One region of the Bacterioplanoides pacificum genome, then DNA from elsewhere that is predicted to be linked to it. Evidence: riboswitches for the same ligand, from Rfam matches in the RefSeq annotation. Region 1 holds a riboswitch; the other holds the start of a gene.
What was found. A riboswitch is a leader RNA that binds a small molecule or an ion and turns the genes downstream of it on or off. The one in region 1 is predicted to bind cobalamin.
Positions count from the first base shown of each region.

Region 2: it holds a riboswitch for cobalamin, as region 1 does, so the genes downstream of both, ACFOMG_RS15850 (TonB-dependent receptor domain-containing protein) here and ACFOMG_RS09550 (cobaltochelatase subunit CobN) in region 1, are expected to answer to the same signal.

Region 1 covers NZ_JBHRYB010000007.1:6,167-10,085, forward strand. The annotation lists gene ACFOMG_RS09550 (cobaltochelatase subunit CobN) at 1-1,790, opposite strand, end outside; cobalamin riboswitch at 1,893-2,022, opposite strand; gene ACFOMG_RS09555 (MotA/TolQ/ExbB proton channel family protein) at 2,159-2,605, shown strand; gene ACFOMG_RS09560 (DUF2149 domain-containing protein) at 2,598-2,909, shown strand; gene ACFOMG_RS09565 (alkaline phosphatase) at 3,189-3,919, shown strand, end outside.
Region 2 covers NZ_JBHRYB010000015.1:205,990-209,908, reverse strand. The annotation lists gene ACFOMG_RS15860 (ketopantoate reductase family protein) at 1-168, shown strand, start outside; gene ACFOMG_RS15855 (two-component system sensor histidine kinase NtrB) at 165-2,162, shown strand; cobalamin riboswitch at 2,181-2,413, shown strand; gene ACFOMG_RS15850 (TonB-dependent receptor domain-containing protein) at 2,421-3,919, shown strand, end outside.

The DNA of each region.
Region 1 (3,919 bases):
TCTTTATCGAGGCAAGCGGGGTAACGGCCATCATTGTTTTGTTCGGCATGTTTTACCGTACGCAGATAACATTGCTCTAACTGTTCAATTAATTTCAGCGCTCGTTGCCGCCCGGGATGATCAACGCCTTCCAGCAGGTGATGCATTTCTTCAAAGGTATGATGTAACAGGCCATCGGCCAGCTGTGGTTTGCGGGCCGTTACAGCGGCTTTCAGCTGCTCGTGTAATAACCCGAACGGTCCATTTTCCATTTCATTTTTAACACTGGCGGGCAGGGTATTAAACCAGCGCCGGTAGTCATCCGGAGCCATGGTATGAATTTGTTTCGCCATGTTGTGCAGTGCTTTGGCATCACGCGGTAAATTAATGCCCCGCTGTTGCATCAGATCAAGCAACGCCTGCTGCGATTGCGGCAATTCTCCCAGGTTATAACCGCGCGCTTTGAGCTGATTAAGTATCTGCCACAGCGATGCCGGTACATCGAGATTATCTGCCCCGATGTTATGGCGGCCGGGCGGATGGTTGTAATAAATAATGGCCAGGCGTTTATCCTGATTGGCTTTTTGTTGCAACGTTTGCCAGCGTTTCAGGCGGGCGGTTAATGCCGCCAGACCATCCTGTTTGGCTTCAATGGCGCGAATGCGGATACCACTGAGCGGGTCGTTATGTTGTTCGCCGGCGGTGGCAATAATCAGCGGCTGAGAGGCACCCTGCAGTTCCGGCATGGCGACCTGGTAATATACTTTTTCTGCCGCCAGTCCGTCGGCTGATAACTGATGCTCCATGGCACTGCGGTCGCGTAATTTAATCGCTTTCAGCAGCGGCACATTAAAGTGTGTTAATAACTCGGTAACCCGCTGACGACCTTCGCCGCCACCAATCACAAAATCCTGCAGCATCACGATGGCACTGAGTTGTTGCTGATAAGGCACCAGTTCATTTAAGGCATTAACGCCGGCTTCGCCCCAATAGGCCAGTGCCGCGATACATTGTTGTTGCTGCTGTTCTATCTGTTGGCACAGGTTGCGTAACAATGCAGCATCCGCCGGGCGGCCACCTCCGGCATGGTCGATCACCACAACCAGCGGACGCGGGTCGGGCGCGGGCAGCTGGTTATGCAGAGTACCTTTGCTGTACCAGCGTACCCGGGGTTGTGGCACAGGTGCTGCTGCCTGCAGTGGTTCTCCCAGTTGCTGATAACTCCAGTTCAATAATTGTTGTACGTTATGTTCGCCACCGGCCTGCCAATAAGCGCGGGCCTGTAACCACTGTGCCTGTTGTGGGTTGTGCTGTTGCTGTTGTTGCAGCCAGGCGGCAAAGTTGTCTCCCGGGCGTTGTTTGCTCAGTTGCCGCAGCTGTTGCTGATCGCTGAATAAGGTTCGTCCTGCCAGTGTGCTCATCGCGACCAGGCGATGATCACTGCTGAACACCAGCAGCGGTTTGTGCTGCTGGCGGAAGGTGGAAAATAGCGGGCTCAGTTCAGCAACGGCCGGGCCGAATAATCCGGCACCAATAATCGCCCGGGCATTTAATACCAGTTGCCGGCGTTGTTGTTCGGTTGCTTCATAAATCTGGCTGTCGGTACGGGCCTGAACGGATAACTGTGGATGTTGCTGCTGAAATAAACGGACCGCTTCGGCAACGGTTTCCGCATTTCGCTGGGAGGTTAACAGCAGCAGGTAATCGTTATTGCTGGTTTCTGCCTGACTGAACAGCGCCGTGCCGGCGATTGCAAACAACAATAATAACCGTGTCAGCCGGGTGGCAGACAATAAGCGATAAAACAACATAAATAACCTCAAGTCGGTTGGCCTTGAGGGAGAGAAAAAGTACCGCGGAGGCGGGTAACAGAACCACGGCTTCACTCGCAGTACCGAGTATTCCCGCCCGGTGTACTATCCAGCGACGCTACGTGTATCTGGCTCAGGTGGGTGTGCCACCCTGACAGTTGCGGGTACAGCCCCGGAGTTACACCGGGTTCCACGTTGCCACAGATCGGGTATACCGAAGCGGGCAAAAACGTCGGCGCTTGTTCTACCCCCGGCCAGCCGGAATGTCAATTGTTGTTGCTTTTCAAGGGTGGGCTTTCCTGCTAATGTGCCGCTCACTTTTCGTTGCGCCACCGTCTGCTGGCCCGACATTTTGTGCCGGAGTATTTATGTTTTCTTCGTTGTCGTTAAATGTGATGCATCAGGTGACTTCGCTGTTATTACAGCCGGTTGTCTGGGCGCTGTTATTCTTTCTGTTGCTGGCTTTATATGAAACCGGCCTGGCATTGGGAGAGCGCTTTGGTGGTATTTGCCGGCTGATCAAACGTGGTGATAAAACGTTATTAACAGAAGTGGGCAAGCGCCGGATTGAGCGGGCTGATTTTATTACCCGTATTGCTCCTATGCTGGGGTTAATGGGCACTCTGATTCCGCTCGGGCCAGGGTTGGCAGCACTGGGTGACGGTGAATTATCGGTGTTAACAACAGCGATGACGGTGGCATTTGATACCACGGTGGTGGGGTTATTAGCCGGCATTGTGGGGTTTGTTTTAGGCCGGGTTCGGCGCCGCTGGTACGATAAAGCCATTGCCGCACTGGAGCCGGCTTATGACTGATCGCTGGCGCAGTTCTTCCTTCGATGCTCAGGATGATGAGCCACTCGGTCCGTTAGCCAATCTGGTGGATATTATGCTGGTGTTTGCCTGTGGCTTAATTGCCGCACTGGTCGCGGTCAGCCCGGAATTACGCCAGCATTTTCAGTTGCAGGATACTATTCAGCTGCAGCACAGTCGTGAATTAACCGATATGCCGGAATCATTACGCCAGCAACTGGAAAATGGTAAAACCCAGGGTTACCAGTCGATGGGCCAGGTTTACCGCGATCCGGAAAGTGGCAAATTAATTTTAATTGGCCAATAAAAGAATGTATTGCTGGGTTATTGCCCGTCTGCCTGAAGCACCTTATTTTCTCCTTCCTTTTTTTGCTTCAGCTTTCATGGAGTGATGTGTTTTATGGCCGCTGAAAAAGCGGCCAGAAGTATCTTTTCAGGATAAAAATATCACTGATTGAGTATTCAATCTGGTTTGCAATATTACTGTCATCTTGTGCTTTTACGATCCGGCACCACTTTGCTTCGGGGCAGGAAGCCACCCGGCAATCCCGATTAATAATGAACAAAAATAAGGTGTCATGAAGGTATGAAAATGTTAACCAAGCTGTCGGCTGCTGTTCTGACGGCATCCATGCTGACTGCCTGTGGCAGTGACTCAGATTCCGATAATAAGTCCGAACCCGCGGGTTCTCAGGGACAGGTTAAAAACCTGATTCTGATGATTGGTGATGGTATGGGCGCACAGCAGGTTGGTATTCTGGAAGAATATGCCCGTCGTTCACCGGCCAATGCCGCACATATTGATCGTGTCACCGGTCTGCAGAAGCTGGCAGAAAATGGTTCGCTGGGTTTATCAATGACCGCACCGATGGGTACTAATGCCGGACTGGTGGTGGATTCCGCCTGTTCTGCCACTCAGCTGGCGACCGGGCAGGGCTCGATTTCTGAGGCGGTTGGCCTGGATGATAACGGTAATAAAGTCGAAACCATTCTGGAAAAAGCCCGCAAAATGGGTAAAGCCACCGGCCTGATTACCGATACCCGTTTAACTCACGCCACGCCGGCGGGTTTTGCTGCACACCGTCCTCACCGCAGCCTGGAAAATGACATTGCGGAAGATTTATTAGCCGCTCAGGTTGATGTGTTACTGGGTGGTGGCTCACGTCACTGGGTTCACGATCCATTGGCGGGTGTTGATTTAACCGGCATGGATGACGATCAGAAGAAAGCGCTGCGGAAAGAGAAGTTTGCTGAACTGGCGACTGAGTTAAATGCACCGTCGCACGTGATTAAAAAAACCAAGCGTAGTCTGGATGA
Region 2 (3,919 bases), on a different contig from region 1:
ACTGCGAATAATCTCTCATCATCGCTACAGGATGTGTTAAATCAGCGCCCCACTGAACTGAACTACATTACCGGCTTTTTATTACAGCAGGCGCAGAAACATCAGTTGTCGTTACCCCACAGCGAATACTGGTTACAACAGCTGGGCGAGCGGAGCCGCAACGAATGATGCTGGCACGGCAAAAAGCCATATTCGCCACCCTGCTGACGATCAGCAGTGTGATCCTCATTGCGACCTTGTCTTATATTGCCGCTGCCGATCGTATTGGCCGTCAGCAACTGGCGCCTCAGGTAAGCCAGATCATGGCCGGCATACTGCAGACCGAGCTCAGTCACCATGCCGATCTGCTGGTACTACAAACCATGCTGCAACGCATGACCCAACATTATCAGATAGACGAAGCCGCACTGTATAACGACCAGCAACAACGCTTGATTCACAGCTACCAACACACGTTAACACCCCAACTTAACGCCCACCTGGCGGAAGAATCCCAGCCAACCGACGGCCGGCAGATGTTGTTTCCGCTCAGTTATCACGATCTACAGGGCAAACCACAGCGTTTTACTCTGGCTATTATTAACCGTGCCTCCCTGCCCGGCTTTTTTCTGCTCGATACCCTGACAACCACCCTGTTTGTTGTTTCCTTGTCAGCGTTGCTGTGTTTTCTGCTGTATCTGGCAATCCGCCGCTGGCAACGCTCTCCTTACGACACGTTATTACAGGAGTTACAGCAACAGGCCGAACAACCTCACGGTGACGTGCAGCTGAGCGCCAGTGATCCGGATATCCAGCCGCTGGTCAATGCCCTGAACGATATTTTCTGGCTGCGGGAACAGCGTCACCGGGATTTGCGCAGTGCCCGGCACCAGGCAGAAAGTGCCCGCTGGCGGGCAACCCGGTTGTCGGATGAAACCCGTCGTATCAATGACCACCTGGCCAAAGAAGTTTCGATTCGCCGCGGTATTGAAACCCAGCTGAAAAATACCCAGAGCCTGCTCGATAATATACTTCACGCCATGCCCTCGGCCATTTTTGCCGTCGATGAACAACTGCGCATCGTACAATGCAACCAACAGGCCGGAGAATGGTTACAACATGACCCACAGCAACTGGTGGGTCACCGGCTGGTGCGACTGATTCCGGAACTGGAAACACAAAATATTCTGTTTGAGCGCGAGTTACCGCAACCAGAAAAAATTGAACGTTTAGCCCTGCCCAGTCTGGGACAAAACATCACGGGTGACCTGTTAATTTACCCGATTCAGCACGCCCGCCAGGCGAACCGTGTGATTCGTATTGACGATGTCAGCGTACGTCTGCGCATGGAAGAAATAATGGTGCAGAGCGAAAAAATGATGTCGGTCGGCGGCCTGGCCGCTGGTATGGCACACGAAATCAATAATCCGCTGGGAGCGATATTACAAAATGTGCAGAATATTCGCCGTCGTCTGCAAGCCGGCCTCAGTGCCAACCAGAAAGCAGCCAATCAACACGGGCTCGATCTTGAGAAACTGCAACATTATTTACAGCAACGTCAGATTTTTCTGTTTATTGATCATATCCAGCAAGCCGGCGAACGGGCAGCCACCATCATCCGCTCCATGCTTCAGTTTGCCCGTAATGACCACCTGCAGAAACGCCACATTAATATCCACGACCTGATAACAACCAGCCTGACCATTGCAACCACCGACAGTGATCTGAAACACATTCGGATTAACACCGAACTGCCAAAAACGCTGCCTGACGTCGCATGCGTACCCAGTGAAATTGAACAGGTACTGCTTAACCTGATCAAAAACGCACAACAGGCGCTGGATGATAGCCAACAACAAACACCAGCTATTCAGATTCGCGCCTTCCTCCAGCAACAGTCTGCACCAGCTCCACAACAGCAACAAATTGTGATCCAGGTTGAAGACAATGGCCCGGGGATTAAGAGCGCTGATATCCCACATATTTTTGAACCTTTCTACACCACCAAAGACGTGGGAGAAGGCACAGGCCTTGGGTTATCAGTCTCGTATTTTATTATCACCGCCCATCATCAGGGACAACTTAATTACCGGTCAGGTAAGGATGGTGGATCCTGTTTTGAAATTGTTTTACCACTTAATGCCCCCGCTCCTCAGACTTTGGTAACAAACACTGAAACTTGACCAGTTTTCAGCCAGCGGATATTCTGCCGCCCCTCAGGTGCTCTGATCTTCGATCAAGTTAAACGGGAAATTGGTGTCATTCAGCTCCCGCTGAAGCAATCCAATGCTGCCCCCGCAACGGTGATCGGCCTATCCGACTGACCTCAGCCACTGTAACTTAACCGTTATGGGAAGGCGTCAGTTGGCGTTACAGGTTTCAAACTGTGTAACAGGCCGTCAGCCCGGATACCGGCCTGATAATGTTCAACTCGTATTGCGGTGGGCGATACAGAAGAAGTAGCCAAAACAGAGGCTACTTGTTTTGATTCCCGCCGATTGGATAAATCCTATCGGACTCTTATGAAAAAACTGATCTTATTCTCCGGACTGATCTCAGCAACATTTTCTTATGCTGAAACCCAGCTGGATACGCAAACCGTTACAGCAACGCGCTTACCTGAAAACACCATCAATGATGCACAATTGATTATCATTGATCGTGAGCATATTGAGATGAGCAACGCTCAATCACTGCCGGAGTTACTCAACCTCGAGTCAGGTATCCAATTTACTCAGAATGGTGGCCGCCTGAACACCACCAATCTTTATATCAACGGTCTGGATAACAAGCGTATTACAGTATTGATTAATGGTGAACGCGTAGGAACGGGCACAAACGGAACAACGGCTTTTAATCTGATTGCACCGGAACAGGTAGAGCGGATTGAAATAATTCAGGGGGCGCGTGGTGCGTTATACGGTGCGGATGCCCAGGGTGGTGTGATTAATATTATTACCCGAAACGAGACAGATAACAGCCAGCTGACCGCGGCCTTTGGCAGTGATAAAAACAGAGAGCTGAACCTGAGAACTGCCACCAGCATTGGTCGTACAAGTCTTTATTTCAATGCACAACACGATGCCAGTGATGGCTACGACATCAAAGATGATGACGAAAGTGACAAAGACGGTCATGAGCGTTACAGCATTGCAGGTGGAGCCGCGATCGAAATCAGCAAACAACAAAAGCTGGCACTCGATTATCAGCGTAGTAAAGGTAACTACGAGTACGATGGTAACTTTGGCAACAACGCCGACTTTGATAATCAGGCACTTTCTGCCAGATATCAGATCGTTGCAGAAAAATTAACAATCAGTGCAGCGGCTGGTCGCAGCGAAGATAACAGCTGGGACTATAAGGATCATCAGAAACGCTCTGCAGATGATTTATTTGCCACTACAAAAAACACGGCCAGCCTCATTGGTCGTTACCGTGTTAATTCACAACATTCTGTGATTTTGGGTTCTGACTATCAATCAACAGATATCAGCGAATCCGGCAAAGACTACGACGAGTCAAAAGACAACAACACCGGCATTATTACCGGCTACCGTTACACCAACAGCTTTGCGTCCGTCGAATTAGGAGCTCGTCATGATAACAACAATCGCTATGGCCAGTTCCGCTCGTTTAATACACAGGTTGTACTGACGGCTGAGAATGGAGATGTTATTTCCGCCGGACAAGCCACTGCTTTCAGAACACCAACATTTAATGACTTGTATTACCCGGGGTTCGGCAATGATGAGCTGGAGCCAGAGCGCTCCAGAATCTGGTCATTAGGGTACCTCAGACCGTACAACAACGGCTCTTTAAAGTTAAATGGCCAACGGGCAATTTTTAACAACAAGATTACTTATAATCCTGTCGCGTTTAAAAGTGAAAACATCGGAAAATCCAGTGTTGATTCAGTCTCTCTGGTCTGGAAACACCAGTG